DNA from 4 places in the Duganella kummerowiae genome. Region 3 is predicted to be linked to each of the others. Evidence: predicted binding sites of a transcription regulator. Region 3 holds the regulator's gene; each other region holds the start of a gene.
What was found. The regulator FNR, encoded in region 3, switches genes on or off when oxygen is low (the NO sensors DNR and NnrR bind a similar motif). The targets are predictions, from matches to a motif close to TTGATNNNNATCAA.
Positions count from the first base shown of each region.

Region 1: oxc (oxalyl-CoA decarboxylase) is a predicted target of FNR. The motif match lies at 2,252-2,265, and genes of this name have one in related genera.
Region 2: ACLB1G_RS02995 (FliM/FliN family flagellar motor switch protein) is a predicted target of FNR. The motif match lies at 1,250-1,263, and genes of this name have one in related genera.
Region 4: cqsA (alpha-hydroxyketone-type quorum-sensing autoinducer synthase) is a predicted target of FNR. The motif match lies at 4,436-4,449, and genes of this name have one in related genera.

Region 1 is NZ_JBKFEH010000001.1:178,137-186,001, forward strand. It holds gene frc (formyl-CoA transferase) at 1-378, opposite strand, end outside; gene oxc (oxalyl-CoA decarboxylase) at 406-2,121, opposite strand; gene ACLB1G_RS00665 (Crp/Fnr family transcriptional regulator) at 2,319-2,927, shown strand; gene ACLB1G_RS00670 (hypothetical protein) at 3,121-3,288, shown strand; gene ACLB1G_RS00675 (2-dehydropantoate 2-reductase) at 3,385-4,395, opposite strand; gene ACLB1G_RS00680 (fumarylacetoacetate hydrolase family protein) at 4,413-5,180, opposite strand; gene oxlT (oxalate/formate MFS antiporter) at 5,246-6,574, opposite strand; gene ACLB1G_RS00690 (HAD family hydrolase) at 6,828-7,145, opposite strand; gene ACLB1G_RS00695 (LysR family transcriptional regulator) at 7,264-7,865, shown strand, end outside.
Region 2 is NZ_JBKFEH010000003.1:28,316-36,180, forward strand. It holds gene ACLB1G_RS02990 (FliM/FliN family flagellar motor switch protein) at 1-131, opposite strand, end outside; gene ACLB1G_RS02995 (FliM/FliN family flagellar motor switch protein) at 136-1,014, opposite strand; gene fliE (flagellar hook-basal body complex protein FliE) at 1,685-2,023, shown strand; gene fliF (flagellar basal-body MS-ring/collar protein FliF) at 2,123-3,871, shown strand; gene ACLB1G_RS03010 (flagellar motor switch protein FliG) at 3,855-4,883, shown strand; gene fliH (flagellar assembly protein FliH) at 4,880-5,584, shown strand; gene fliI (flagellar protein export ATPase FliI) at 5,581-6,891, shown strand; gene ACLB1G_RS03025 (flagellar FliJ family protein) at 6,888-7,319, shown strand; gene fliD (flagellar filament capping protein FliD) at 7,441-7,865, shown strand, end outside.
Region 3 is NZ_JBKFEH010000008.1:717,302-725,166, forward strand. It holds gene ccoO (cytochrome-c oxidase, cbb3-type subunit II) at 1-301, shown strand, start outside; gene ACLB1G_RS11035 (cbb3-type cytochrome oxidase subunit 3) at 303-467, shown strand; gene ccoP (cytochrome-c oxidase, cbb3-type subunit III) at 460-1,422, shown strand; gene ccoG (cytochrome c oxidase accessory protein CcoG) at 1,441-2,826, shown strand; gene ACLB1G_RS11050 (FixH family protein) at 2,837-3,358, shown strand; gene fnr (fumarate/nitrate reduction transcriptional regulator Fnr) at 3,474-4,232, opposite strand; gene ACLB1G_RS11060 (response regulator) at 4,418-7,865, shown strand, end outside.
Region 4 is NZ_JBKFEH010000010.1:138,208-146,072, forward strand. It holds gene ACLB1G_RS14260 (ABC transporter permease) at 1-2,056, shown strand, start outside; gene ACLB1G_RS14265 (response regulator) at 2,065-3,066, opposite strand; gene ACLB1G_RS14270 (sensor histidine kinase) at 3,075-4,361, opposite strand; gene cqsA (alpha-hydroxyketone-type quorum-sensing autoinducer synthase) at 4,522-5,751, shown strand; gene ACLB1G_RS14280 (group II truncated hemoglobin) at 5,816-6,214, shown strand; gene ACLB1G_RS14285 (DNA recombination protein RmuC) at 6,241-7,542, shown strand; gene moeA (molybdopterin molybdotransferase MoeA) at 7,546-7,865, opposite strand, start outside.

The DNA of each region.
Region 1 (7,865 bases), on a different contig from region 3:
GCCCTTGACCGAGGCGACGATCATGCCGGGATTCAGTTCGCGGATGTGCTCCCAGGTGAAGCCCATCCGGTCCAGGGCGCCGGGGCCGAAGTTCTCGACCAGCACGTCGGACTGCTTGATCAAGCGGGTCAGCACTTCCTTGCCCTCCGGGGTCTTGGTATCCAGCGTCAGCGACTTCTTGTTCGAGTTCAGCATGGTGAAGTACAGCGCATCCACGCCTTCGATGTCGCGCAGCTGCGAGCGGGTCACGTCGCCGGCGCCGGGACGTTCCACCTTGATCACGTCAGCGCCATACCAGGCCAGCAGCTGGGTGCAGGCGGGACCGGCTTGCACGTGGGTGAAGTCGATGATTTTGATGCCTTCCAATGGTTTGGTCATTTCTATGTCTCCTGTTGGTATGTCGGATTAGTTCTTGCCCGCGTTCGATTGCGGGTTCAGGTTGGTCAGGCGGCCGGATTCGGTGCCTGCCGTTTCATCGATGACGGCATTGATCAGCGTGGGTTTGCCGGAGGCGATGGACTCTGCCAGCGCCTTGCCCAGTTCTTCCGGCGTGGTGACGTGGTAACCGATGCCGCCAAAGGCTTCGATCATCTTGTCGTAGCGGGCATTCTTGACGAACACGGTGGGCGCCACGTCCTTGCCGCCGGTCGGATTGACGTCGGTGCCGCGGTAGACGCCGTTGTTGTTGAAGATGACGGTGGTCACCGGCAGCTCGTAGCGGCAGATAGTTTCCAGCTCCATGCCGCTGAAGCCGAAGGCGCTGTCGCCCTCGATGGCCACCACCGGCTTGCCGCTCACCACGGCGGCGCCAATGGCGTAGCCCATGCCTATGCCCATGATGCCCCAGGTGCCGGAGTCGAAGCGCTTGCGCGGCTCGTACATGTCGATGATGGAGCGCGCGAAGTCCAGCGTGTTGGCGCCCTCGTTGACCACATTGACGTCGGGACGGGTTTTCAGCACGTCGCGGATGGCGCGCAGCGCGCTGTGGAAGTTCATCGGCGACGGATTCTGGTTCAGCAGGGCCGCCATCTTGGTCAGGTTCTTGTCCTTGCGCTCGGCGATGGTGCCGGTCCAGGCGGCGTCAGGTTTCTGGAAGCCGGATTTTTCCAGGCCGGCCAGGAGCGCGGCCACGCAGGAGCCGATGTCGCCGATCAGCGGCGCTTCGATCGCCACGTTGGAATCAATCTCGGTGGGCGCGATGTCGAGCTGGATGAATTTCTTCGGTGCGCTGCCCCAGGTCTTGCCCTTGCCGTGCGCCAGCAGCCAGTTCAGGCGGGCGCCCACCAGCATCACCACGTCGGCTTCCTGCAGCACGTAGGAGCGGGCCGCGGAGGCCGACTGGGCGTGGGTGTCGGGCAGCAGGCCCTTGGCCATGGACATGGGCAGGTAGGGAATGCCGGTTTTCTCGATCAGGGCCTTGATGTCCTCGTCGGCCTGGGCGTAGGCGGCGCCCTTGCCCAGCAGGATCAGCGGCTTCTTGGCGCTTTTCAGCACGTCCAGCGCGCGCTGCACGGAGTCGGGCGCGGGGATCTGGCGCGGCACTGGATCGACCACTTTCACCAGCGAGCGGCGGCCATGTTCGGCATCCAGGGTCTGGGCCAGCAGCTGGGCCGGCAGGTCCAGGTAAACGCCGCCCGGACGGCCGGACACGGCGGCGCGGATGGCGCGCGCCACGCCGATGCCGATGTCCTCGGCCTTGTTGATGCGGTAGGACGCCTTGGCATAGGGCTTGGCGGCGTTCAACTGGTCCATCTCTTCGTAGTCGCCCTGCTGCAGGTCGACGATCTCGCGCTCGCTGGAGCCGGAGATCAGTATCATGGGGAAGCAGTTGGTGGTGGCGTTGGCCAGGGCGGTCAGGCCATTCAGGAAGCCGGGCGCCGAGACGGTCAGGCAGATGCCCGGCTTCTGGGTCATGTAGCCAGCGATGGCGGCCGCATTGCCTGCGTGCTGCTCATGACGAAAACCGATGAAGCGCATGCCCTCGGCCTGTGCCAGGCGGGCCAGGTCGGTGATGGGGATGCCGACCAGACCGAAGATCGTGTCGATATCGTTGTGCTTCAACGCGTCGATAACGAGGTGGAAACCGTCGGTCAGTTCCGGTGACTGCGTAGTGTTGGTCATGATGAGTGTCTCTTATATTGGTTTAATAAAAGTGAAACCTGAATCCGTGAAACCTGAATCCGCGCACATCAGTGCGTACTACATTGAAGCTGGTAGGATGGATGTTAGCGAGGCAGCACCATTTCTCTCATTGACCCCGGTCAAGATTCATCGGAAGATATCCCCCCTGACAAAATAAGTAACGAGACAACCTAGTTATGACACTGCTGGCCAATCATCCCGAGCGCAACATCATCCGCGTTCAGCTCAAACAAAATTTGGTCCTCAAGGAGATGCGCGACAGCGAGATGGCGGCTTTGGAGCCTTACCTCACCATCGTCAATTGCCAGAAAGGCGATTTGCTGCTGAACCAGGGCGTGCACGAGATGGAGCAGTACTTCATCCTGGACGGCATCCTCAAGCGCGTGGTGACCAACCAGGAAGCCAAGGAAATGATTTTGCGCTTCGCCGCCGAACGCGATATAGAGACCAGCTACGCGGCCTGGCGCCTGAAAACGCCGACGCCGTACAGCATCGTGTGCGTGACCAAGGCGCGCGTGGCCAAGCTGGCCCTGCCCCAATGGGCGGCCTTCCTGGAAAGCCATAGCCAGATCAAGCAAGTGTTCGAATATGAAGTCATGCGCCTGATGAGCGAGATCATGGGCCACACCATCACCCTGCATCTGCTGGACGCGCCGGGCCGGGTGCACCGCTTCATCCGCAAACACCCCGAACTGTTCGATCGGCTGCCGAAAAAGGAGCTGGCCTCGTACCTGAATTTGTCGCCGGAAACCCTGAGCCGCTTGAAAAACCAGGGCAAAATCTGACAGTTAAAATTGACCTAGGTCAAGAATCCTGAAATTAGAAATATGGGGAAAAGCGGTGTTCCCCATAGACATTATTTGTGCGGTGAATAACCGATATGGCAAACGCGAATTGGTAGCACCGGAGGGTGCTGCCTATACTCGAATCCATAGACAGCTGCCACACAAATTTCTTTTAACTTTCAGGAGCTTAGCCATGACCACGATCACCAACCAAACCACCCGCGCCACCAAGACCGCCCCGGTCGAGCCGTTCAGCCTGATGGGCATCATTTCCTTCATCTTCGCCCTGGAGCTGCGCGAAAAGCTGGATGCCGACACCGGCGGCGACAAGTCGGACGCCGCTTACCACTACGGCCTGTAATTCGCTGTATGCAGGCGGGCCGGCACTGCGGTGGCAGTGCCGGCCCTTTTCATTTGCCTTTCCCTTACGCTTGTGGCGTGCAGTTCAGGCTACCCTTCAGGCCACCTTCAGCAGCCGCACCTGGCTGCTTTGATCGGCCATGGTGCGGGTCAGCAGCTTGACCAGGGCGTACACGCTGTCGATGCGCGGGGTGGGCGTGTCGGTAAAGCGTCCCAGCTCCACCACCGAGCCCACCAGCGCGTCGATTTCCGAGTCGCGTCCGGCTTCGACGTCGAGCAGCATGGACGTCTTGTGCTTGCCCACCTTCTCGGCGCCGGCGATGCGCTTGTCCAGCGTCACCCGGAACTCGATGCCCAGCTTGTTGGCCACGGCCTGGGCTTCGCGCATCATCCCCGCCGCCAGCTCCCGGGTCTGCGGGAACTGGCAGATATCGACCAGCGTGGCGTGGGTCAGCGCGCTGATCGGGTTGAAGCTGAGGTTGCCCCACAGCTTGAGCCAGATCTCGGCGCGGATATTGTCCAGCACCGGGGCCTTGAGGCCAGCCTTGGTAAAGACGGCCGAAATGGCTTGCACCCGCTCGCTGGTGGAACCATCGAGCTCGCCCAGCGGGAAGCGTTCGCCCTCGATATGGCGGATCACGCCGGGCGCTTCCAGTTCCGCCGCCGGGTAAACCACGCAGCCTATCACGCGTTCCGGCGGGATCAGCTTGACCAGCTCCCCGGTCGGGTCCACGCTGTCCAGGCCGCGCCCTTCCAGGCTGCCGCCATGGCGGTGGAAATACCAGTACGGGATACCGTTCTGCATCGTGACCACGCTGGTATGCGGTCCGAACAGGGCCGGCAGCTGCTGGGCCACGGAATCGACCTGGTGCGCCTTCAACGCCAGGATCACCAGGTCTTGCGGACCGGCTTCCTGGTAGTTGTCGGTGGCCGCCACGTTGGTGGCCACGTGTTCGGCGCCCTCATGGTCGATCAGCTTGATGCCATTCTGGCGGATGGCGCGCAGGTTAGCGCCCCGTACCATGAAGGTGACATCCTCCCCCGCCAGCGCCAGCTTGGCGCCGACATACCCTCCTATTGCTCCTGCTCCTATCACTGCTATCTTCATCGCAACACCCCATTGGCTTAGTCAAACCGGTTGGTGAGCTTTCCGATGCCATCAATTTCCACTTCGATGGTGCTGCCACGCCGCATCGAGCCTACGCCGACGGACGTACCGCACAGGAGTATGTCGCCGGGGTAGAGCGTCATGTCCTGCGAGATCAGGCTGACCAGCCTGGGAACGGAAAAGACCATGTCATTGATCGGGTAATCCTGGCGCACCTCGTTGTTGAGGATGGTGCGCACCACCAGCATGGCCGGGTCCAGGCCGGTCGCAATGACCGGGCCGAACGGGCAGAAGGTGTCGAAGCCCTTGGCGCGCACCCACTGCGGGAAGGTGGGGTCGCGCTTGATGATGTCGTTGACGGTGACGTCGTTGGCGCAGGTGTAGCCGAACACGTGGTCCATGGCGTCTTCCTCGGACACGGCGGCGCAGGTGCGGCCGATCACAATGCCCAGTTCGCCTTCGAACGCCACTTTCGGGTCACCCTTGGGCTGGCGTATGGTGCCGCCCGGGGCCAGGAAGGAATTCGGGGTTTTCATCAGGTACAGCGGTTCCGGCGGCGGTTCCAGGCCCAGTTTCTTGCCCAGGGCGTGGAAGTTGTTCCACATGGCCAGCACCTTGCCCGGCACCACCGGGGTCAGCAGCGTCACTTCGGACAGCTGCATGCTGATGTTGGTGGGTTCGGGGTCGTCAAACATGTCGCCCTTGTAGACCCGTATCTTGTCGCCCTCGATAGTGCCGAAGCGAATCATGTCGAGGTGCTGGAAACGCAGCCAACGTCGTATCATTTTATTCTCTCGTGGGAAGGGGTGCGCCGGGGCCGCTGGCCACCGGCGCGGATCAGACCAGGCGCTTAGTTCGCCATGCGGGCGGCCGTTGCGGCTGCGCCCAGTTCCTGCGTGTCATGCGCCGGGGCGGGAGCCACGGCATTGTCCATGAAGCGTTTGCGCATGGGTTTCAGCACGAACCAGGCCATGATGGCGGCCGCTGCGTTCAGGCCGAAGCCGACGAAGAACACGGCTTCCCAGCTGCCGGTGGCGGTGGTGATGATGCTGGAAATCGGCACGAAGATGGATGCCGTGCCCTTGGCCGTGTACAGCAGGCCGGCGTTGCCTGCGGCATTCTTGGTGCCGAAGGTATCGGCCGCCGTGGCCGGGAACAGGCTGTAGATCTCGCCCCAGGCAAAGAACACCAGGCCGGTCAGGATCACGAACATGATCGGGTCGCGGCCCCAGTAGTACAGCGCCAGGATGCCGACCGATTCGAGGGCGAAGGCGATGAACATGGTCTGTTCGCGGCCGATCTGGTCCGACACCCAGCCAAAGAAGGGACGGGTCAGGCCGTTCAGCACGCGGTCGATGGCCAGGGCGAAGGTCAGGGCCGGCAGCACCATGCCCATCACGTTGAAGTGCACGCCGTCGATCTTGAAGTCCTTGGCGATCGGGCCCATTTGCGCGGTGGCCATCAGGCCGCCGGCGGCCACCAGCACGAACATCAGGTACATGACCCAGAACACCGGCTTGCGCACGATTTGCGACGGACCGTAGTCGACCCGGGCCTGCTGCACCTTGGCCGCGTTGGCGGATTTGGCCGGCGGGGTGACCATCAGCAGCGCCAGCAGCATGACGATGGCGCCCTGGCCGATACCGAAGTACAGGAAGGTGGCTTCATAGCCGCTTTTCTCGATCATCATGGAGATCGGGATGATGGTGGCCGCCGACCCCGCGCCGAAGCCGGCCGCCGTCAGGCCCGCCGCCAGGCCGCGCCGGTCGGGGAACCATTTCAGGGCCGAACCCACGCAGGTGCCGTACACGGCGCCGGCGCCGATGCCGCTGATGGCCGCCGCGATGTACAGCATGGTGAGGGAGTCGGCAAAGGAGTTCATGACCCAGCCGAGGGCGCACAGCAGGCCGCCGAACAGCACAACCGGCTTGGGACCGAATTTATCGACGGCCCAGCCTTCGATGGGGACCAGCCAGGTTTCGGTCAGCACAAAGATGGTGAAGGCGACCTGGATCGCCGCCTTGGTCCAGCCGTGCTTGTCCGCGATGGGGTTGACGAACAAGGTCCAGCCGTACTGCAGGTTGGCGATCATGGCCATGCAGATGATGCCCATGACCAGTTGCAGCCAGCGATTAGCTTTTGGGCGGGCTGCCGTTGCTAGTGAGTCCTCATGCTTCATTTTGGTATCTCCATAGTATTTTTTATGTTGCGCGTTTTCTCGGCGCTCCACTTCGCATGGTTGACGTCATGCTAACTGGAATGCACTGGAAACAAAACAATTTCGGCTCACGACTTATGCTGCACAGCCAGAACTCCGAAGGGGCGGCGTGTACTCTTTTGAAATACTCCGACGATCTGATTGTGGAAGAAGCGATTTCCGACTTCCTTGACCCCGGTTAAGAATTCCAATCTGGTTTTGCTTAAACGATGCCTTATACCCCGACCTGGGTCTGACGCAATTCGGCCCAGTTGATGTAGGCCTTGGGGTTGCAGCCTTCGGCCGTCATGTTGTCGTAGCAGCGCGCCTTGGCGGCATGGATGGCATCCACCAGGAAGTCCACGTCATAGGCCTTGAGCAGGTGCGGCTGGTGCGCCTGCAGGTACTGCTTCAGGCAAGCGCGTTCGCCTTCGTTGCACTGCACAGTCTGGTAAGTGCGGGTGTCCCAATAAAAGGACAGTCCGAGTTCCTGGAAGGCGGCGTTGTAGGCGTTGCGGTGCACGTCGGCGTCGTCGGCGAGGTGGTGGAACATGGCGTTCTCCTTGGTTGGCTGATGGTCATACAAACCATGTTAAGGATAAAAAACTATTAGCGACACTTAAAGTTTTTATGCATAATGATTCAGGATCATTTATGTACCCATCACCACCATGAAAAACGCCACCTTGCGCCAGTTGAAAGTATTCGAAGCCGTTGCCCGCCACCTGAGCTACTCGCGCGCCGCGCAGGAGCTGCACCTGACGCAGCCGGCCGTCTCCACCCAGATCCGCACCCTGGAAAGCCATGTAGGGCTGGAACTGTTCGAACAGCTGGGCAAGAAGGTTTACCTGACGCCGGGGGGCGCCGAGTTGCTGTACCACAGCCGCGCCATCATCCGCCAGTTCCAGGACGCCGAGGCCGGCCTGACGCAGTTCCGCGGCATCTCGGGCGGCAAACTGAATGTGGCCGTGATCAGCGCCGGCGATTACTTCTTCCCCCGGCTGCTGGTGGAATTCGCGCGCCGCCATCCCGGCGTCAAGCTCAACCTTACGGTGCACAACCGTAGCGAGCTGTTGGGCCAGCTGGAAAACAACCTGACGGACCTGGCCGTGATGGTGCGCCCGCCGGCCGAAATCGAAGGCGAGCATGCGGCCTTCGCGCCCCACCCCTACGTGATCGTGGCGGCGCCGGACCACCCGCTGGCAGGCCGGCGCGGCATACCGCTGGACGAGATCGTGCGCGAGCCGTTTGTCTCGCGCGAACGCGGCTCGGA
Region 2 (7,865 bases), on a different contig from region 3:
ATGGCCGGCAGGTCGCGCCGCGCACGGGTGTCGGGCGCCACCGACACTTCGCTGCCGGCCTGCTCGATGATCATGTCATCGGCCAGGTCGTCCAGCAGGGCGTCGCTTGAGTTCGCTACATTCATGTTCATCATCTTATTCGACATCTTCAAAAGAGGTTAGACACAGTTTGCCCTTGTGCTCGCTGATGGCCGCCGTGAACAGGCGCGACTCCTCCAGCAGGACATCGGCCCTGTGCAGGCTGACCGGGATGATGTCGCCTACTTGCAAATCAAATACGCTGCCCAGCGTGACTTCCTTGCTCACCAGGCGGCCCGACAGCCCGACCTGCAGGCGCTGCGCCAGCGGGCCGTAGGGCTTGCTCTTGCGGCCGGCGTCGCGGTCGCGCAGCAAGCCGCGCAGCACGCTGCCCATCAGGTGCTTGTCGAGCGCGAACCAGAACCGGCCCGGGGCGCCGCTGCCGAGGTCGGCCACGGTCACCGTGATGACCCAGGTGCCCTTGGGCGGATGGGAGCCGGGCGCCGGCTTGAATTCATCGGCCAGCGCCCCTTCCTCGGACGCGGCCGGCTTGTCGGTGTCCGGCAAATTGAGTTCGATGCGGCCGGCCAGGGTGGCGGCCAGCTGTTGCCCCAAAGCCACAGCGAGACGCTCCTCGGTGGCCGTGACCTTGATCTTGTCCTCGTCAATGACGGCGCTGGCGGCGCCATCCGCCTTGCGCCCGTAGCGGTAATTAAGCACGCTGAGCAGCACCTTGCGCTCGATCGAGAACGCGATCTGACCGGCCGGCGCGGCAAAGCTGAGCCAGCGGGTGCGCGGCTCCGCTCCCTCCAGCCGGCTGAAGGCCACGTCCTCGACCTGGAAACCGCCCCAGTAGCGGCGGTTGACGTTCAGGCGCATGGCCTGCGCCAGGTCCTCGCGCAGTTGCGCGGCGAACAAGTGCAGCAGGTGCACAGGACGGCCCAGCAGGCTGGGGTCGAGCACTTGATGGGGCGTGTTCTGTTGTTTGCTTGTCATGGTGTGGTCAGGGCTCAACACATCGTTGCCTAACGGTTATCTTCGCACAGACACGGGTCGAATGGTGCATGGATTAGTGCTTGCTTACAACGGTGTTTGCGTACAACAGCGTCACGGCGCAGCTACACGGCGTCCAGGCCGCTATTCTAGCCGCTTCCCGGTATCCTAGCGCAAAGTCAGACGATCTCGGTAGCGCAGCATACAGGAAATTTCACATAATTGCTATCTAACAATATTCACCTACATAAATAAACCTTTACAGCGATATTGCTAAGCGGTAAGCTTCCTCCAGCCTGAAAAACGGCTTCCGCTGCTTCGCAACAACCCCTGGCTGATAGAGCTTAGTGAATGATTTATAACGGTATTTTCCACAGGAAAACAGTTGTTGTAACCTTGTCTGCGTGCGGCGCATCTATATTGAATCCATGATAAACCCCCGTAAAAACGGTTCAGCTAGTTTCAGGACGGCGTTTGACGCCTCCCCAAGCTTGTCAGGCATCGTCTGACACAATTGTTCGCCTTGTCCGACAGGATGAGCGCATGCCGGACGGGAGTGCGGCGTGTGACGCTTGCTGCTGGCGGGCAATCTGGCTAAGGTAGCCGTATGGCGGCATGGCCGTCGAATTCGCAGGTTTCCCAGTGACTTTAGTGCAAGAGTGGAGGTAGCAAGATGAGCAATGGAATTTCGTCCCTGATCCAGGCCGACCTGGCGTCGCTGACCAACGCGGCCCAGAACCTGGCCCAGCAGACCATTGCCCCGGCCGCCCAGTACGGCGGCGAGCCGGCCGGCTTCTCGTTTGCCCAGACCATGCAGAACGCCGTCGGCAAGGTCAACGCCGACGACGCGGCGGCCGGCCAGAAGATGGCCGACGTGGACGCCGGCAGGAGCGACGACCTGGTCGGCGCCATGCTGGCCAGCCAGGAAGCCGGCTTGTCCTTCTCCATGCTGATGCAAGTGCGCAACAAGGTCATGGGTGCGGTCGACGAACTGATTAAACTCCCGCTGTAATCGGCCGTTACAGCGCCGTCATCCTGTTTTTTGCGAAAGCAACCCAACGTGATCAACACCTTCAAGTCCGCCTTCGGGCGCTGGCGCGCCGGTTCCGGCATGCCTGCGCTCTCGCCCAACCTGCTGAAAACCCTGTACCCCATGCTGCTGCTGGCCATCGGCGTCACTGCCATGGTCCTCATGTATTTGTGGAGCGACCAGTCCGGCTATAAACCGGTGTTCGGCGCCCGCGAAAAAGTGGTGGCGGCCGACATGATGACGGTGCTGGACACCGAGCACATCCCCTACCGCATTCATCCGGAAAGCGGCCAGGTGCTGGTGCCCTCCTCCATGCTGGGCAAGGTACGCATGCTGCTGGCGGCCAAGGGCGTCACGGCCCAGCTGCCGGCCGGCCTGGAGCTGATGGACAAGAACGATCCGCTGGGGGTGTCGCAGTTCGTACAGGACGTGCGCTTCCGGCGCGGCCTGGAAGGCGAGCTGGCGCAGTCCATCATGACGCTGGACAGCATCGCGCACGCGCGCGTGCATCTGTCGATCGCCAAGTCGACCTCCTTCGTGTCCTCCGACGGCGAGAAATCCTCGGCCTCGGTAGTGGTCGCCACCAAGCCGGGCGCCACCCTGCAGCCGGAAACCATCGCCGCCATCGTCAACATGGTGGCCGGCAGCGTCGCCAGCCTGAGCCCGTCCCGGGTCAGCCTGGTGGACCAGGCCGGCAACCTGCTGTCGGCCCACGTCGACCTGGCGGACGGCTTCGACGCTTCCAGCGGCGGCAACGAGAACGGCAAACGCATCCAGGATGACGTGAAATCCAATGTGCGCAGCCTGCTGGGCCCGGTCATCGGCGAGGACAACTTCCGCCTCAGCGTGACGGCCGACGTGGACAACGACAAGGTCGAGGAAACGGTGGAGAAATACGGCGCCGATCCGAAAGTCACCAGCGAAGCCATGCGCGAGGAGCAGGACCGCAACCGCATGGTGATGGGCGTGCCCGGCACCCTGTCCAACCGTCCGCCGGCGGCCGCCAATCCGGCCACCCCGGCGGCCGGCGCCGCCGCCGGCGGCGACAGCGCCAATCCGGCCGACGGCACCGCCCGCAAGAACGCCACCACCCGCCAGTACGCCTATGACCGCAGCATCGTCCAGACCAAGCGCAGCCGCGGCCGCCTGCAGAAGCTGAGCGTGGCCGTGGTGCTGGCCCAGGCCGCCGCACCGACGCCCAAGACCGGCTGGTCCGCCGCCGAGATCGCCAACATCGACAAGATCCTGCGCAACGGCCTGGGCATCAACGCCGAGCGCGGCGACCAGCTGGTGGTGACCGCCATGAACTTCCCGCCCAAGGCCGCCGTCGTGCCCTGGTGGCAGGAGCGCGACAACGTGGTCGACATCAGCACCTACGTGATGTACGCGGTCGGCGCCCTGCTCGGCTATCTGCTGCTGTTCCGCCCGCTGCTGCGCCTGCTGACCGTGCGTTTCGCGCCCGACACGGCGGAGACGGCGCGGATCGCGGCCGAGCGCCGCGCCGCCGAGACCGCTGCTGGCGCGGCCGCCACCGCCGCCCATGCTGCTGGCGCCGCGCCGGGGACACCGGCGGCCCTGGCCGCCGCCACGGGAGCTCCCGGCCTGCCGGGCCCGGGCGCCGCCGGTGCGCCGGCCCTGGCCGGCGCCGACGGCGCCGCCGGCCAGCCCGGCATGACGGTGGTGCCGCTGCTGGAAAACTATGATTTGCCGCCCCCGGGCTCGGCCGTGGACGTGATGGTCGATCACCTGAAAGTCCTGGCCGCCAAGGAACCCGAGCGCGTCGCCGAAGTCGTCAAACAATGGATGCAGAAAAATGGCCGAGCAAAATAACATGGATGAGGAATCCGGCAACGGCGCCCTGTCGCCGGTCGAGCAGGCAGCCATCGTGCTGCTCAGCATAGGCGAGGAGCCGGCCGCGGCCGTGCTGCGCTGCCTGTCGCGCGAGGAATTGCTGGAAGTGACGCAGGTGATGTCGCGCATGAGCGGCATCAAGGTCGAATCGGTGAAGAACGCCATGCAAACCTTCTTCGACGATTACCGCCAGCAGTCCGGGGTGCACGGCGCCTCGCGCAGCTACCTGAAGCGCTCGCTGGACCTGGCGCTGGGGGGCGACATCGCGAATACCGTACTCAACAGCATTTACGGCGACGAGCTGCGGCCCAAGATGGCGCGCCTGCAATGGGCCTCGCCCAAGTGGCTGGCCGAGTACATCTCCAACGAACACGTGCAGATGCAGGCCGTGTTCCTGGCCTTCCTGCCGGCCGCGCTGGCCGGCCAGATCATCGACGCCCTGCCCACCGAGGGCCGCGACCTGGTGCTCCTGAACCTGGCGCGCCTGGACGAGATCGACCGCGACCTGCTGCTGGAGCTGGACCAGCTGGTGGAACGCTGCCTGGCCGCCTTCGACATGCAGAGCACCAGCGTGGAGGGCATACGCCAGGCCGCCGAGATCCTCAACCGCCTGCCCAACAACCGGGCCCAGATGGTGGAGCTGCTGCGCGCCCACGATCCGGACGTGGTGGCCAAGATCGAGCTGTCCATGTACGACTTCTTCATCCTCGGCTCGCAGACCGAACAGGCCATCACCCGCATCCTGGAGGACGTGCCGCTGGAGCAGTGGGCCATCGCCCTCAAGGGCGCCGAAGTGTCGATCCGCGACGCCGTGCTCAAGACCATGCCGAAACGCCAGGCCCAGGCTTTCGAGGACATGATGCGGCGCGCCGGTCCGGTGCCGATGTCGCGCATCGAGGCCACGCGCCAGGAAATCATGGCCACCGTCAAGGCCCTGGCCGACGCCGGCGAGGTCGAGATCCAGCTGTTCGCCGAAACGGTGGTCGAATGAAGCAGTTCCGCCCCTACCGCTTCCCGCCCCTGGCCCAGTTCACGGCGGTGGCGCAGCAGCGCGCCGCCGCCTCCGGCGGCCAGGGCGACGGCGGCGCCCAGTGGGCCGCCTCGGTCAGCGAAGGCTTCGAACAGGGCCAGCGCGACGGCTACGAGATCGGCCTGTCGCGCGGCCAGGAGGACGGCTTCGAGATCGGCCGCGCCGCCGGCCAGGAACAGGGCCGCGAGGAAGGCCGCCACGAAACCCTGGTGGCCTACGACCAGATGGCGCGACCGGTGGACGCCATGCTGAAAAGCCTGAAAAAGCTGCGCGCCGACTACCGCGCCGCCCAGCGCAAGGAAGTGGTGGACCTGGTGGCCAAGGTGGCGCGCCAGGTGATACGGGCCGAACTGGCCCTGCAGCCGGTGCAGATCATGGCCCTGGTGGACGAGACCCTGGCCACCATGCCGCCGACCCGGGAAGAAATCGATGTCTACCTGAATCCGGAAGAATTGAAGCGCATCAGCGAGATCGATCCCAAACGCGCCAAGCGCTGGAACCTGATCCCGGACGCCCGCCTGGACGCCGGCGAATGCCGAATCAAGGCCGGCGACAACGAGGTCGACGCCGGTTGTGTGCAACGTCTTGCGGCTGTCATGGAACAGGTCGATAATCAACTGCAGGCCGCCGATGGCGGCGATGAGCAGGATACCGAAGAATGATCGCTGACGCACTGCGCAATCTGGAATTGGGCTCGGTGCCCATGGCCACGCCGACCGGGCGCCTGGTGGGCGCCTCCGGCCTGCTGCTGGAAGCGGTCGGCTGCCCGCTGCACACCGGCCAGCGTTGCCAGATTGAGACAGTGTCGGGCGAATGGCTGGACGCCCAGGTGGTGGGCTTCCGCGACAAGGTGTCCTACCTGATGCCGTTCAAGAAAGCCATCGGCCTGACCACCGGCGCGCGCGTGCTGCCGCAGCCGGACAAGGTCAGCCTGCAGATCGGCCCCGGCTGGCTGGGGCGCATGGTCAACGGCCTGGGCGAACCCATCGACGGACTGGGCAAGCTGGGCGGCGACTTCCCGCTGGAAGCGCAGCCGCCGCGCGTCCATCCGCTGCGCAAGAAACCCGTCACCGAACCGCTGGACGTGGGGGTGCGCGCCATCAACGCCATGCTGACCCTGGGCAAGGGCCAGCGCGTGGGCCTGATGGCCGGCTCCGGGGTCGGCAAGTCGGTGCTGCTGGGCCTGATCACGCGCCAGACCGTGGCCGACGTGGTGGTGGTCGGCCTGATCGGCGAGCGCTCGCGCGAGGTGCGCGAATTCGTCGAAATGTCGCTCGGCCCGGACGGCCTGCGCAAGGCGGTGCTGGTGATCGCTCCGGCCGACGAAAGCCCGCTGATGCGCATCATGGCCACCGAACTGTGCCATTCGATCGCGGCCCACTACCGCGACCAGGGCAGAAATGTGTTGCTGCTGGTCGACTCGCTTACCCGCTACGCCATGGCGCTGCGCGAAGTGGCGCTGGCCCTGGGCGAGCCGCCCGCCACCAAGGGCTATCCGCCCTCGGTGTTTTCCAACTTGCCGCAACTGATCGAATCGGCCGGCAACGGCGAGAATCCGCTGGGCAGCATGAGCGCCATCTATACCGTGCTGGCCGAGGGCGACGACCAGCAGGACCCGGTGGTCGACACCGCGCGCGCCATCCTGGACGGCCACATCGTCATGACGCGCGAGCTGGCCGAGCGCGGCCACTACCCGGCCATCGACATCGGCGCTTCCATCAGCCGCTGCATGAGCCAGGTCATCAGCCAGCCGCACATGCTGGCCGCGCGCGCGCTCAAGGCCTCGATGGCGCGCCACGACCGGGTGCGCGACCTGATCCCGCTGGGCGCCTATGTGCCCGGGGCCGACCCGGTCACCGACCGCGCCGTGCAGCTGCACCCGCGCATCGAAGAGTTTCTCTGCCAGGGCACCAAGGAAGCGGCGCCCTATGCCCCCTGCGTAAGCCAACTTGAAAAGCTGATGACATGAGCGAGCAAAAGATACGCAACCTGACCACCCTGGTCAGCCTGCGCACCACGGAAGTGGAACGGCTGCAAAGCGAGATGGCGGAAAAGACCAGCTTGCGCGACCGCTACCAGAAGAACCTGGAGCGCCTGGACCGCCTGTGCACGGCCAGCGGCGCCAGCGGCAACCTGCCGCCCGCCCTGGCCAGCAACTGCGGTGACTACAAGCAGGCCGTGATGCGCATGGCCGACAACCACCGGCTCGACCTGCACATGCACGAGGCCGACATGGCAGTGTCACAGCAGGCCCTGAACGCGGCCTGGGTCAAGCGCGAGGTCCTGGACCGGGTGCTGGACAAGCAGCAGCGCGCCCTGTTGCAGCAGCAAAATGCGCGCGAGCGCAAGCAGCAGGACGATTTGGCCACACAGCTGTGGTTGCGCAGTCAAAAATAAGCGCATTTCTCCTGTGAATCCACCCGGCAACAAAAAAGCTGGGTTATATTTTCATGTGGAAATGATTTTGGTCGCCTTACTGTTTAGGTACACCATCCATATTTCCCTGGAGTAAAATATCATGGCTTCCTCTTCCGTTATCACCGCCCCGACTTATGACCCGATCAACACGGCCACGACCTTGGCCACCAAGTACGTGGCGGGCAACAAGAGCGTGCTGGCCAGCCAGGCCAGCGCGGCGACGGCCACTGCCAGCGCGCTGAACACGCTCAGCTCGGCGCTGAACACTTTTCAGACCGCGCTGGCCAGCCTGTCGTCCAGCACCGCTTCGCTGAGCGCCAGTTCGGCCACGGTGAGCAACACGGCGGTGGCCACCGCCACGGCCGGGGCCAAGGCGGTGCCGGGCAGCTACTCCTTTTATGTATCGCAGCTGGCCACGGCCGGCCAGGTGTCCTACAACGTGCGCGACAGCGTGGCCGCCAGCTCGGGCAGCCTGAGCGTGACCCTGGCCGACGGCAGCGACTTCCAGGTCGACCTGTCCAACGC
Region 3 (7,865 bases):
CACCGGTCCCGACCTGGCGCGCGTGGGCGGCCGCTACTCCGACGAGTGGCACCGCACCCACCTGCACAACCCGCGCGACGTGGTGCCGGAATCGAACATGCCGTCCTATCCGTGGCTGGCCAAGACCAGCCTCAAGCCGGAGGAGATCGCGCCCAAGATGCGCGCCCTGCGCACCCTGGGCCATCCCTACACGGATGCCGAGATAGCGGCCGCCCCGGCCGAACTCAAGGACAAGACGGAAGAAGACGCCCTGGTGGCCTACCTGCAAGGCCTGGGCACCCTGATCAAAGCGAGGAACTGAGATGGCTATCGAGAATGTGTTTGACCAGGCCAGCAGCGTGATGACGGTGATCTCGTTCATCACGTTCGCCGGCATCCTGTGGTGGACCTGGACGCGGCGCGAGGCCGACCTGGCCACCGCCGCCCAGCTGCCGTTTGCCGACGATGAGGAGGACCGCCATGTCTGACTTCACCAGCGGCTTCTGGAATATCTACATCCTGGTGCTGACCCTGCTGGGCGTGTTCGGCTGCGCCATCCTGCTGTACACCCAGTCGAAGACCAAGCTTGCTCCCGGCCAGCCCAGCGACGGCACCACCGGCCACGTGTGGGACGAGGACCTGAAGGAACTGAACACCCCCATGCCGCGCTGGTGGATGTGGCTGTTCTACATCACCATCGTGTTCGGCCTGGCCTATCTGTTCCTGTACCCCGGCCTGGGCGACTACGCCGGCAAGCTGGGCTGGAAGTCCTCGGGCCAGTACCAGGCCGAGCTGAAACAGGCCGAGGCCGACTACGGCCCGCTGTTCGCCCAGTACCAGAAGCAGGACTTGCGCGCCGTGGCAGCCGATCCCAAGGCCCACGCCATGGGCGAACGCCTGTTTCTGACCTATTGCGCGCAGTGCCACGGCTCTGATGCGCGCGGCAACAAGGGCTTCCCCAACCTGACCGACAAGGACTGGCTGTATGGCGGCGATCCGGAAACCATCAAGACCACCATCCTGCACGGCCGCAACGGCGTGATGCCGTCCATGGCCGCCGCCCTGGGTTCCGACCAGGACGTGGAAAACGTGGCCAACTACGTGCTCAGCCTGTCGGGCTCGACCGCCGATCCCATCAAGGCCGTATTCGGCAAGGGCAAGTTCGGCGCCTGCATGGCCTGCCATGGCGCCGACGCGCATGGCAACCAGGCCCTGGGCGCGCCCAACCTGACCGACAAGATCTGGCTGTATGGCGGCAGCGCCGAGACCATCATGGAAACCATCCGCAAGGGCCGCAACAACACCATGCCCGCCTTCCAGGACTTCCTGGGTGATGGCAAGGTGCACGTGCTGGCCGCCTACGTGTGGAGCCTGTCGAACGACCCGGCCAAGGCAGTTGCACCGGCCGCACCGGCCGCCGCCCCGGCCACCACCCAGCAGTAACAGCAGGAAGGCAAGACCATGAACGCCCCGCAAGTCATCCACATGTACGCCGCGCGCGAGGAAATCTACCCGCGCGAGGTCAGCGGCCGCTACGCGCGACTGCGCTGGGTGTTCGTCTGGCTCACCCAGCTGGCCTTCTACGGCACGCCCTGGCTGATGTGGAACCAGCGCCAGGCCATGCTGTTCGACCTCGGCACGCGCAAGTTCTACCTGTTCGGACTGGTGCTGTGGCCGCAGGACTTCATCTACCTGGCGGCCCTGCTCATCATCTGCGCCTACCTGCTGTTCATGGCCACCGCCATCGCCGGCAGGGTATGGTGCGGGTTTGCCTGCCCGCAGACGGTGTACACCGAGATCTTCCTCTGGATAGAGCGCAAGATCGAAGGCAAGCGCAGCGCCCGCATGGCGCTGGACCGGCAGGGGCCCTCGCTCAACAAATATGCCCGCAAGAGCGCCAAGCACCTGGCCTGGGGCGCGCTGGCGCTGTGGACCGGCTTCACCTTTGTTGGCTACTTCACCCCCATCCACAAGCTGGCGCAGCAAGCCATGACCCTGGACTTCGGTCCCTGGGAATGGTTCTGGGTGCTGTTCTACGGCTTCGCCACCTACGGCAACGCGGGCTGGATGCGCGAGCAGGTGTGCAAGTACATGTGCCCCTACGCGCGCTTCCAGAGCTCGATGTTCGACCAGGACACCCTGATCATCAGCTACGACGCCGCCCGTGGCGAACCGCGCGGCAAGCTGTCGAAAACCGCCAACGGCAACGGCGGCTCCTGCATCGATTGCACCATGTGCGTACAGGTGTGCCCGACCGGGATCGACATCCGCAACGGCCTGCAGTACGAATGCATAGGCTGCGCCGCCTGCGTCGACGCCTGCGACAGCGTGATGGACAAGATCGCCCAGCCGCGCGGCCTGATACGCTACAGCACCGACCGCGCCCTGGCCGAGCACGACGGCGGCACGGCGGCCCAGCTGCGCGCCCACCTGCTGCGCCCGCGCGTGTTGATCTATGGCGGCATCCTGCTGGCCCTGGTGGCCACGGTGGGCACCACGCTGGCGCTGCGCACCCCGCTCAAGCTGGACGTGCTGCGCGACCGCGGCACCCTGGGCCGCGAAGTCGAGGACGGCATGATAGAGAACGTGTACAGGCTGCAGATCATGAACACCAGCGAGCAGGCCCACACCTACCGCATCCGCGTCAGCGGCGTGCCCACCCTGGCCCAGGTGACGGCCGACACCGTGACCGTGGGCGCCACCGAAACCCTGGCCCATCCGATCCGCCTGCGCACCGCGCACGGCGCCGGCCAGCCGGGGTCCAACAAGATCGATATCGAACTGACCGCCGTGGACGATCCATCCCTGCATGTGAAGGAACATGCGGTGTTCATGGTGCCGCGCTGAAGGAGTGATGATGCAAGCCGCAATCCCGAGTCCGAATCCTGCGCCCTGGTGGCGCCACCGCTGGCCCTGGCTGCTGATGGCCGGCCCCTTCATCGTGGCCGTGGCCGCCAGCTACACGGGCTGGCTGGCCTACCAGGGCCAGGATGCGCTGGTGGTGGGCGACTACTACAAGCAGGGCAAGGCCATCAACCAGGACCTGCGGCGCGACCGCGCGGCAGCCGGCCTGGGACTGGCCATGGAAGTGGAATACGATCCCTCGACCAGCGAGCTGCGCGGGCGCATCAGCAGCCGCAGCCAGGCCACCCGGCCGGCCGCCGTGCTGCTGCACCTGTCGCACGCGACCCTGCCGGAAAAGGATATCCGCCTCATGCTCAAGCCCGACGCGGACGGCGCCTTCCACGTGGCGCTGCCCATGCTGGAGCGCAGCCGCTGGGTGGTGCTGGCGGAAGGAGAACAGCGCGACTGGCGCCTGGCCGGCGCCTGGCAGTGGCCGGCGCAGCGTTCGGTGACGCTAAGGGCCGACGCGGAGTAGGTTTTGAACCTGTTTCAAAATCAGGGCCAGGCGCTGGCCAAGGCCGGGGCGGCGAAGACAGTGCGCCTGCACGGCGAGGAGCTGCAACGACGCCATGTTCGGTTTGAAACAGGTTCTATGCGCAGGTCTCGGTGCCGGCCGTGATGGCCTTGAGGGTAGGCAGGTTGAGCAGCTCGATCTCGCGGTTGCTGACCCGCACCAAGCCCTCTTTCTTGAACCTGGACAGCAAACGGCTGATGCTCTCTATGGTCAAGCCCAGGTAGTTGCCGATTTCCTCGCGCGACATGCGCAGCTGGAAGGTGTGCGGCGAATAGCCGCGCGCCTCGTAGCGCGAGGACAGGTTGACCAGGAAGGCGGCAAAGCGCTGGGTGGCCTGCATATTCCCCAGCAACAGCATGACACTTTGCTCGCGCGTGATTTCCTGGCTCATCATGCGATGGAAATGGCGCAGCAGGGTGGGCATGTCGGCCAGCAGCTGCTGCAGACTGCCGAACGGGATTTCGCACACCTCGCTGTCCTCCAGCGCAATGGCGTTGCATAAATGGCGGTCGGCGCTGATGGCGTCCATGCCCAGCAGCTCGCCGGCCATCTGGAAGCCGGTGATCTGCTCCAGCCCCTCCTGGTTGACCTGGTAGGTCTTGAAATGTCCCAGCCGCACCGCATACAGGTTGGCGAAGCCGTCGCCGATACGGAACAGGGTGCCGCCGCGCGCCACCTTGCGGCGGCGGCCGATGATCTGGTCCAGGCGGTCCATGTCGGCCGTGTCCAGGCCCATGGGCAGGCACAGCTGGTGCATGCTGCAGGTGGCGCAGCGCGCGCGCAGCGCATCGATCGAGGTGGCGGGCAGGGTCAGGGGGGGAAGTTCGCGTATCATCCAGGCAGTGTAGCGCATCCGCCCCCATTTGGTGCGATTTCGCACTGAACCATTCAGGTATCCGAGGCTGTGCGACAACGCCCACAGTGCAGTGCCTGCTCCTTGCCAATCCCGCCCATTGCGGGGAAAATCCCTAGCAATATGGCAATTCCTCCGATCGCCCCGACCCCGCTTGCAAGGAAGACATGAAGCCTCTCGGCATCAAAGCCAAGGTCGCGCTGGCCACCAGCATTACCTCCATCCTGATGATCGCCCTCGTTACCGTGGTGCAAATGCAACGGATGCAGGACGACTTCACGCGGGTGCTGTTCGCCCAGCAGACGGCGCTGATCAACCGCACTGCCGAGGAGCTGGACGACAAGCTGCTGATGCTGCTCGACATCATCGCGGTCTCGGCCCGCAACCAGCCGCTGGCCATCGCTGCCGATCCCGAGCGCCTGCGCGACTACTACCGCGACCGCGCCGTGCTGGCCCTGTTCGACGACCTGCTGGTGCTCAACCCGGCCGGCGACGTGATCGCCGATCTGCCGGTGGTGCCGGGCCGCACCCAGGTCAACGCGTCCGACCGCGCCTATTTCAAGAAGGTCATGCAAACCCGCAAGCCCATGATCACCGAACCGGTGATCGGCAAGACCAACAAGCAGCCCATCGTGCAGATGATCGCACCGGTGCTGGACGACAACGGCGAAGTGCGCTGCCTGCTGATGGGCGTACTGCGCCTCTACAAGGACAACCTGCTGGGCCATTTGCGCACCGCCAAGGTGGGCCGCAGCGGCTACTACTTCGCCCTGACCCGCGGCCAGCCCTCGCTGTACGTGCTGCATCCGGACACCAGCCGCCTGCTGCAGCCGCGCCAGCCCAACGCCAATCCGGCCACCACGCGCGCCCTGGATGACGGCTTCGAGGGTTCCATGCTGGGCACCACCAGCAACGGCACCCGCGCCCTGAACAGCTACAAGCAGCTGCAAGCGGTGGACTGGCTGCTGGCCGCCTCGCTGCCCATGGAGGAAGCGTTCGAGCCCTTCAACGGCGTGCTGTACCGCCTGCTGGCCTGGAGCGCCGCGGCCTCGCTGCTGTCGGCCGCCGTGATCGGCTGGCTGACGCTGCGCCTGATGGCGCCGCTGGTGCGCCTGCGCGACGCCATTGCCGTGCTGCGCAGCGACGCCCGCCGCTTCACGCCGCTGCCAGTGCGGACCGAGGACGAGGTCGGCCAGCTGACGGCCGCCTTCAACAGCCTGATGCACGAGCGCCTGTCGGCCGACGCCCGCCTGCAAAGCCTGATCGAGTTCGCCCCCAACGCCATCGTGGTGGTGGGCGTGGACGGCCGCATCGAAACCTTCAACCGCCAGGCCGAGCGCTATTTCGGCTATCAACGCGAGGAAGTGCTGGGCCAGCCGCTGGAAGTACTGGTGCCGGAGCGCCTGCGCAGCCTGCACCAGCGCCACCGCACCCAGTTCTTCGCCGAGCGCCTCAGCGCCGAACCGTCGCGCATGGGGCCGGGCCAGGATTTATATGGCCTGCGGCGCGACGGCAGCGAATTCCCGATCGAGGTCAACCTCAGCGCGGTGCGCACCGACCAGGGCACCAAGGTACTGGCCGTGGTGTCCGACATCACCGAACGGCACCGCCTGCGGCTGGAGCTGGAGGCGCGCGCCGTCGAGCTGGAGCAGGAGCGCGACCGCGCCGAGGCCGCCAACCGCGCCAAGAGCGAGTTCGTGGCCAACATGAGCCACGAAATCCGCACGCCCATGAACGCCGTGCTGGGCATGGTCTACCTGCTGGGCAATACCGACCTCAGCGCGCAGCAACGCAAGTACCTGAGCATGGTGCGGGTCTCGGGCCAGTCGCTGCTGGGCATCCTCAACGACGTGCTGGACTTCTCCAAGATCGAGGCGCGCCACATGGAACTGTCGCCGGTGGAGTTCGCGCTGGAGGAAGTGATGAACTCGCTGGCCACCACCATGACCATGAACGCCGGCGACAAGGAACTGGAATTGGCCATCGCGGTCGACGCCGGGGTGCCGCGCATGCTGCGCGGCGACTCGCTGCGGCTGCAGCAAATCCTGGTCAACCTGGCCGGCAACGCCATCAAGTTCACCGAGCAGGGCGAGGTGGTGGTCAGCGTGTCGCTGGCGCGCCAGGACGGCGATCGCGCCTTGCTGCGCTTCGAGGTGCGCGACACCGGCATCGGCATCACCGAGCAGCAACAGGCCCAGCTGTTCAACGCCTTCTCCCAGGGCGACCAGAGCATCACGCGGCGCTTCGGCGGCACCGGCCTGGGCCTGGCCATCACCAAGCGCCTGATCGAGCTGATGGGCGGCCAGATCGCGGTCGACAGCCGTGCCGGGCAAGGCACCACCTTCTGGTTCAGCCTGCCATTCGAGGTGCTGCCCGAGCCAGCCGGCGAGAAACGCAAGCCCGACCTGGGCGCGCTGCGCCTGCTGGTGGCCGACGACAACCGCACCAGCCGCGAGCTGATCAGCAAGCTGATACGGGCCTGGGGCTGGCAGGCTGACGAGGTCGATTCCGGCGCCGCCGCCCTGCAGCGCTACCGCCAGAGCCGCCACGGCGGCCAGCCCTACGATGTCGTGCTGGCCGACTGGCACATGCCGGGCATGAACGGGCTGGCCACGGCCAAGGGCATACGCGAGGAGGCCGAGGGCCAGAAACAGCCCATCGTGGTGATGGTCAACGCCTTCGCGCGCGACCGCCTGGAGGAGATTTCCAGCGCACCCGAGGCCGACGTGGTGCTGGTCAAGCCGATCACCAGCTCCAGCCTGTTCGACGCCCTGCACCAGGCCCTGGCGGCCCAGGCCGACGGCGAACCGGCGCCACTGGAGCAGGGCATTGCCGGCCGCCTGGACGGCGTGCATGTGCTGCTGGTGGAAGACAACCTGCTGAACCAGGCGGTGGCGCGCGGCATCCTGGAGCACGCCGGCGCCACGCTGGAGGTGGCCGGCGACGGCCAGCAGGCGGTGGACATGATGCGCGCCGGCGCCGGGCGCTACGACCTGGTGCTGATGGACATGCAGATGCCGGTCATGGACGGCTTCACCGCCACCCGCATCCTGCGCCAGGAGTTGGGCCTGGCGCTGCCCATCATCGCCATGACGGCCGGGGTGCTGGATTCCGAGCGCAGCCGCAGCATGGAGGCCGGCATCAGCGATTTCATCCCCAAGCCCATCGAGGTCGAGCACATGCTGGCAGTGATCGCGCGCCACCTGCCGCCCCGGCCCGCCGCCACCACGGAGGCAACCGAGGCCGCGCCGGCGCCCGATCCCGGAGCGTTCAGCATGGACAGCCTGATAAAGGTCATGGGCCGCGATCCCAAGGGCCGCGGCGTGATGGTGAAAATGGTGCGCGCCGCGCTGGAAGCCGGCATGGCGCCGGTGGAACAGGCCGGCCAAGCCCTGCGCGAAGGGCGCCTGCACGACGCGGCCAAGCTGTTCCACGGCCTGCGCGGTGCGGTCGGCGTGCTGGGCGCCAAGCGCCTGATCCAGGCCACCATCGCCGCCGAAGCCGCCATCAACGAAGGCCGCGAAGAGGAAGCCGGGCAGCACTACCTGGACGTCAAGGCCGAGCTGGAACTCACCCTGGCCCAGGCCGCAGCCTGGCTGCGCCAGCAAGGTGAGT
Region 4 (7,865 bases), on a different contig from region 3:
GGGCGGCACCATACGCCTGGGCGAGCGCAGCTTCACGGTGGCGCGCCTGATCGCCTCCGAGCCGGACAAGGGCGCCTCCTTCATGAATTTCGCGCCGCGCGTGATGCTGGCGCTGGACGACCTGCCGTCCACCAATCTGATACAGCCCGGTTCGCGGGTCGGCTACCGCCTGCTGGCGGCCGCCCCCACGGCGGCCCAGGCGCCGCGCGCGGCCGCATTCGAGCAATGGCTGCAGGCACAGATCAAGCGTGACAATATCAAGGGCGTGCGGGTCGAGTCGCTGGAGTCGGGCCGGCCCGAGATGCGCGCCACCCTGGAGCGGGCCGACCGCTTCCTGTCGCTGGTGGGCTTGCTGTCGGCCATGCTGGCGGCGGTGGCGGTGGCCATGGCGGCGCGCCGCTTCATGCTGCGCCACCTGGACGCCTGCGCCATGCTGCGCTGCCTGGGCCTGACCCAGAACCAGGTCAGCGCCATCTACCTGCTGGAATTCCTGCTGGTGGGCCTGGCCGGCAGCGCGCTGGGCGTGGCGGTGGGGTTCGGCGGCCACTACGTGCTGCTGGAAGTGCTGGGCAAGCTGGTCTCGGCCGACCTGCCGCCGCCCACCGTGTGGCCGGCCCTGCAGGGCGTGGCCACCGGCATGCTGCTGCTGGTGGGCTTTGCGCTGCCGCCCGTGCTGCAGCTGCGTAACGTGCCGCACAACCGGGTGATACGGCGCGAGCAGGGCGCGCCACGCCCCATGGCGCTGGCCACCTACGGACTGGGCCTGGCCAGCTTCGGCGCCCTGCTGTACTGGCAGGCCGGCGACCCCCAGCTGGCGCTGTACACCGGCCTGGGGTTCCTGGCCGCGCTGGCCCTGTTCGCGCTGGTGGGCTGGCTGGGGCTGGCCTCGCTGAAATCGCTGCGCGGCGCCATCGACCATCAAAGCTGGCGCTTTGCCGTCACCTCGCTGCAGCGCCGCCCCGGCGCCACCGTGGTGCAGATCGTGTCGCTGGCGCTGGGCCTGATGGCGCTGCTGGTGCTGACCGTGGTGCGCGGCGATCTGATGGACGCCTGGCGCAAGGCCACGCCGCCCGATGCGCCGAATCGCTTCATCATCAACATCCAGCCGGAGCAGCAGGCCGATATCGCCCGGCGCCTGCGCGCCGCCGGGGTGGCCTATGCGCCGCAATATCCGATGATACGGGGCCGCCTGACGGCCGTGAACGGCAGGCCGGTGACGGCCGAGACCTACCAGGAAGACCGCGCGCGCGGCCTGGCCGACCGCGAATTCAACCTGTCCACCATGGCCACCATGCAGGCCGAGAACAAGCTCAGCGCCGGGCGCTGGTTCCAGGACCGGCCGGGCCAGCCCGAAGCCTCGGTCGAGGAGGGCATCGCCAAGACGCTGCGCTGGAAGCTGGGCGACCAGCTGCGCTTCGATATCGCCGGCACTCCGGTGGACGTCACCATCACCAGCCTGCGCAAGCTGGACTGGGGTTCCATGCGGGTCAACTTCTTCGTCATCATCAACCCGGCCGCGATGACCGAGGTGTCGCAAAGCTGGATCACGGCCTTCCACCTGCCGGCTGGACAGGGCGCGGTGATGAACGCCCTGACGCGCGACTATCCCAACCTGACCGTGGTCGACGTCAGCGGCCTGCTGCGCCAGGTGCAGGCGGTGCTGGACCAGGTGGTGATGGCGGTGCAGTTCCTGTTCATCTTCACCCTGGCCTCCGGGGTGCTGGTGCTGTACGCGGCCCTGATGGGATCGCAGGACGAGCGGGTCCGCGAAGCCGGCCTGCTGCGCGCGCTGGGGGCGACCCGGCGCCAGCTGTCGCAGGCGCAGCTGATCGAGTTCGCCCTGGTCGGTTCGGTGGCGGGCTTGCTGGCGGCCAGCGGCGCGGCCGCCATGGGCTGGGCCCTGGCCACCTGGCAGTTCAAGTTCGAGTGGAGCTTCAGTCCCGTGGTGTGGGGCGCCGGCCTGCTGGCCGGGGCCGCCTGCGCCATCGCGGGCGGATGGCTGGGCCTGCGCAACGTGCTGCGCCAGCCGCCCCTGCAGACCCTGCGCGAGGCCTGAGCCCGGTCCTAGTTTCCGCCGGCCCGGTGCTGGCGCAGGAAATCGCTGTAGGCCCAGGGCTGGCGGCTGAAATAGTGGGGCGGCAGCTCGAACAGGGCCCACAGGTAGCGCTCGCGGCCCTGGCACACCTGGGGCGCGGCGCAATAGCGGTGCCAGCTGTTGCCCACGCGCGGCTGGTACATGCCGTCGCCGCCGGCGTCGCTGAAAAAGGGCAGTATCCGCCTTTCCTGCAGGGCCGCCAGCAGCGAGGGCGGCGCCTCGCTGTCGCGCGCGATCTCGAACTGGGCGCACATGCCCTGTTCGGTCTCGACCACCATCAGCGTGGCCTTGCCATGCTTGTCCAGGAACAGGATGCCGCTCGGGTTGGGAAAGATGTAGTGCTCGACAAAGCCATGCTCGCGGCACAGCGAGCGCACCAGGGCCGCCAGCGCCGGGTCGCCCAGGAAGCGGAAGTCGTGCTGCAGCACCAGTTCGCGCAGGCTTTCGGACTGGGCCGCGAAATACGCCTGTTGCAGCTCGTGGATGGAGGCTTCCAGCAGGTCCAGGGCGCCGTCGTCGCTTTTCTTGATGTAGCGGTCGATCAGGCCGCGGTTGAAGGCGGTGACGGCGATTTTCTCGTCGGCCGCGCCGGTAAACAGGATTTTCCTGCACGGCAGGCCGCGCAAGGCCAGGCAGAATTCCAGCCCGTTCATCTGCGGCATGGAATAGTCCACCACCAGCACCGAGGGCGTGGCGAAGCGCTCCGGATATTCGCACAGGCGGTAGATGCGCTCCACGTCCAGCGCCACGTTGCGCTGTTCGGCGCCCAGGTTGGGCGCGTCGAAATCGGCGTGCAGCGGAGCCCGTCCGGCGCCCGCATGGCGGCCCATCCACTCCAGCGCCGCGTGGCTGTCGTGGAAGGTGCGCGCGGCCAGCATGGGATCGAGCTGGAACGACAGGCTGCTGAGGAAGGAATCGCTGTCGTCCACCAGCACGGTCATGGTCGGATGGGCGTACACGGGCAGTTGCATGGCGGACCTCAGCGGGGCGGGATGCGGGGGAAGTCGAGCACGAACACGGCGTAGGCGCTCTCGCGCGAGACGCAGCGGATGCCGCCGTCCCACGCCTGCACGATGTCGCGGCACAGGGCCAGGCCGATGCCGGTGCCCTGGTGCCTGGGATGGGAATAAAAGCGTCGGAAGATCAGCGCCTGGTGGCGCGCCGCCACACCGCAGCCGGTGTCGATGAACAGCAGGCGCGGGCGCGCGCGGGCGCCGTCCACGATGATGCGCACCCGGCCCTTGCCGGCGCGCTGTACGGCCTTGAGCGCGTTGCGCAGCAAATTGAGCAGCACCACCACCGCCAGGTCGGCCTGGCCGGCGAACAAGAAGTCGCGCCGCACCTCCACCGCCACGCTGCGCTGCTGGGCCGCGCTGCCGAACGGGTAGCGCCGCATCATCTGCTCCAGGCTGTGCGCCATGGAGACCTGCTCGCGCGGCCCCAGCGGCCGTTCGGCCGCGGTGGCGCTGTGCAGGAACAGGTCTATCATGTGGTTCATGTGGCGCACCTCGAACTGGATGCGGGCCAGCGCGTCCATGCTGTCGATGCGGGGCGCCGGCCCGGCCGCCGGCCCGCCCGCGCCGGCCGCCAGCTGGCGCAGCAGGCCGCGCACATTGGCCTCCACGCTGACCAGCGGCGTGCGCAGCTCGTGCGACACGGTGGCCAGTCCTGCCCCCAGGCCGGCCAGGCGCTCCTGCTCCAGGGCGTCGCGGCTGATGCGGGCCGCCGACAGCACGGCAATGGCGAACAGGTGGATGGGCGGCTGCACCAGCATGGCCGGCTGCAGCAGCAGTTCGCCCATGCCCTGCGCCGCCACCGCCGCGCAGGCCGCCGTGATGCCCAGCAGGTAGGCGCTGGCGGCGATCCAGAAATCGAAGTGGAACACCACCACCACGCTGACCAGCAGCGACTCGGTCCAGATCGGCCCGGCATGGTTGCGCAAGCACATGTAGGTGAAGAAGAAGGGCAGGATGTAGGCCAGCGCCACCACCAGGTAGGCGTCCAGCCAGCGCCGGGGAAAGCGGCGCGCGAACAGGCCCAGCAGGCACAGCGCCATGGCCACCGCCCGCAGCGGCAGCGATTCATATTCGGCCGGCCAGACCCGGTGCCACAGCAGGTAGCACAGGGGATTGCCGAGCGCGCCGATGCGCGCCAGCAGCAGCACGCGCGTGACCGCGTAGCTGGTACGGCTGTCGCGGGCGGCCGGACGCAGCTGGCGCCAAGTTCGGCGCCAGCGGCTGGGAGCGGGCAAAGGGTCGCTGTACATGGTGGGCTTTGATTTCGATCAAGGCCCCATCATCTCCCGGTTTTGCAACGGAGTTCTGTGTTTCAGGGCAATCATTGATACGAATCAATTCCCCTGTGTGGCCCTGGCGGCATGTTCTTGCTGTAGCTCACTAAAAACCAACTAGGGGATGATGATGACCATGACGATCAGTAAAGGTGCCGCCGAGCACCGCCTGCCCGACTATGTGCGCCGCCGCATGGATGGGCATTACGTGACCCGCATCGAGCAACTGCTGGGCGGCGAGCATCCGCATGCATGGCAGCCGGTGCCGCCCCAGGCCATCCTGCTGGCCGGCAACGATTACCTGTGCCTGGCCGGCGAGCCGGCCCTGGTGCAGGCGCAGGCGCGCACCCTGCAGGCCGGCGGCCAGGGCGGACTGCTGATGTCGGCCGTCTACCTGCAGGAGGGCAGCGCCCAGCACCGGCTGGAGGCCCGGCTGGCCTCCTTCATGCGTGCCGAGGATGGCATCCTGACCCAGTCCGGCTGGACCGCCAACACGGGCCTGGTGCAATGCCTGGCGGCCGAAGGCGTGCCGGTCTACCTGGACATGCAGGCGCACGCCTCGCTGTGGGAGGGCGTGCAGTCGGCCGGCGCCACGCCGCTGGGCTTCCTGCACAACGACCTGGAGCACCTGGAGCGCCAGCTGCGCAGGCACGGCGGCGGCGTGATCGCGGTGGACGCCGTCTACAGCACCGACGGCAGCGTGGCCCCGCTGGCCGGGGTGGTGGCCCTGGCCGAGCGTCACGGCTGCGTGCTGATCCTGGATGAATCGCACTCGCTGGGCACCCACGGTCCGGGCGGCGCCGGGCTGGCGGTCGCTTGCGGGCTGCAGGACCGGGTGCATTTCCGCACCGCCTCGCTGGCCAAGGCCTTTGCCGGGCGCGCCGGCTTCATCACCTGTTCCAGCCGCTTCAAGGGCTATTTCCTGGCCGAGTCGCGCCCGGCCATATTCAGTTCCTGTTTGCTGTCGCACGAGCTGGCGTGGTTCGACGCCGCCATCGACTTCATCGCCGCCGCCGACCTGCGCCGCGCCCGGCTGCAAGAGCACGCGCGCCGCTTGCGCGCCGGACTGGAGGACCTGGGCTACCACCTGGAGGGCAGCGAGCAGATCGTGGCGCTGGAACCGGGTTCCGAGCCGCGCACGCTGGCGCTGCGCAAGGCGCTCGAGCGGCACGGCGTGTACGGCGCCATGTTCTGCGCCCCGGCCACGGCCAGGAACCGTGCGTTGGTGCGGCTGACCCTGAACGCCGGCCTGAGCCAGGCCCAGATGGCGCAGCTGCTGGGCGCCTGCGCCGCCGTGCGCGAGCAGCTCGACCTGGCCAGCTGGTCGTCGACCCGGCGCGCGCGGCGCCAGCTCGCTGCGGCGTGAGGGCGGGCCGCCCGGGCGGGGCCGCCCAGGCGGGGCCGCCCAGGCCGGGCCCGGGTGCGCTATGATGGCGCCTATGACTGAATCACGCACCCTGTATGAAGTGATCGGCGGCGAGGCGCGCGTGCGCGACATGGTCGACCGGTTCTACGACCTGATGGAGCTGGAGCCGGAATTCGCCCAGCTGCGCGCCACCCATCCCCCCACGCTGGACAATGCGCGCGAGCGGCTGTTCATGTTCCTGAGCGGCTGGATGGGCGGACCCGACCTGTATATCGAAAAGCACGGCCATCCGCGCCTGCGCATGCGCCACATGCCGTTCGCCATCGGCACCGTGGAGCGCGACCAATGGCTGCGCTGCATGGCCTGGGCCATGGAGGATGTCGGCATAGCGGAGGCCCTGCGCGTGCGCCTGATGGAATCGTTCTACCAGACTGCCGACTGGATGCGCAACAAGCCCGACTAAGGTGCGCATATGCAGGTATCCATCCCATGAACGCCATTGAATTCTATGTGCTGCTGGCGCTGGCCGTGGCGGTGCTGGCGCTGCAAGCCGCGCTGCTGCTGCGCCGGCGCGGCGCCGACGGTGCGGTGGCCGAACGCATCGAGCGGGTCGAGCGCGAGGTGCGCCTGCAGCTGCAGGCCACGGCGCAGGCGGCCGGAGTCGCCAGCGCCCAGCAGTTCGAGGCCATGCGGCGCCAGATCGAATCGCAGGCCCTGAGCGGGCGCGAGGAGCAGGCTCGCAGCCTGAAACTGTTCGCCGACAGCACCAACCAGACCCTGGCCCGCCTGGCCGAATCGCACGCCCAGCGCATGCAGGAAGTGCGCGCCACGCTGGAGCAAAAGATCCGCGAGCTGCAGGCCGACAATGGCCAACGCCTGGAGGAGATGCGCAAGACCGTCGACGAAAAGCTGCACACCACGCTGGAAACGCGCCTGAGCGAGTCGTTCCGCCAGGTGTCGGAGCGGCTCGAACGCGTGCACCAGGGCCTGGGCGAAATGCAGCAGCTGGCCCTGGGCGTAGGCGACCTCAAACGCGTGCTGACCAATGTCAAGGCGCGCGGCACCTGGGGCGAGGTGCAGCTGGAAATGCTGCTGGAGCAGGTCTTGACGCCCGACCAGTATGGCAAGAATGTGGAAACCATCGCCGGCAGCGGCGCCCGGGTCGAGTTCGCGCTCAAGCTGCCGGGCCAGGCCGAGCGCGGCGCGCCCGTGTGGATGCCGATCGACGCCAAGTTCCCCAAGGAGCAGTACGAGCGCCTGCTGGACGCGGCCGATCGGGCCGACGCCGACGGCGTGGCGGCCGCTGGCCGCGAGCTGGAAAAGGCGGTGCGCACGGAAGCGAAAACCATTGCGGAAAAATACCTGGCGCCGCCGCACACCACCGACTTCGCCATCCTGTTCCTGCCTACCGAGGGCTTGTACGCGGAAGTGATGCGCCGTCCCGGCCTGGCCGACGAGCTGCAGCGCACGCAGCGCATCAGCATTGCCGGGCCGTCGACCCTGGCGGCCCTGCTCAACAGCCTGCAGATGGGCTTCCGCAGCCTGGCGCTGGAGCGCCGCTCGTCCGAGGTGTGGCAGGTGCTGGGCGCGGTCAAGACCGAGTTCGCCAAGTTCGGCGATGTGCTGTCCAGCACCCGGCTGGCGCTGGAGCGCGCCGCCAGGAATATCGAATCGGCCGAAACGCGCAGCCGCCAGATGACGCGCAAGCTCAAATCGGTGGAAGCCCTGCCCAGCGAGGCGGCCCAGCTGCTGCTGGGGCCTGACGGGACCGACGACGCCGATCCCGCCTAGCCGCTACAGCAGGCCGTGGAAGGGGATGATGTCCACGGTGGCGCCGGCCGCCACCGCGCCCTGTTCCTCGGGCAGCACCACGATACAGTTGGCCTCGGCCATGGAGCGCAATATGCCCGAGCCCTGTTCGCCGGTCAGGCGCACCTGCGGGCGGCCATCCCCCCCGGTGGACAGTATGCCGCGCTGGAATTCGGTGCGGCCGGGGCGCTTGCGGATGGGCGCCTGGGCGCGCGCCTGCAGCAGCGGCAGCGGCGCCTCGGCCCCCATCATGCGCAGCAGGGCCGGGCGGGCGAAGAAGTAGAACGACACCATCACCGCCACCG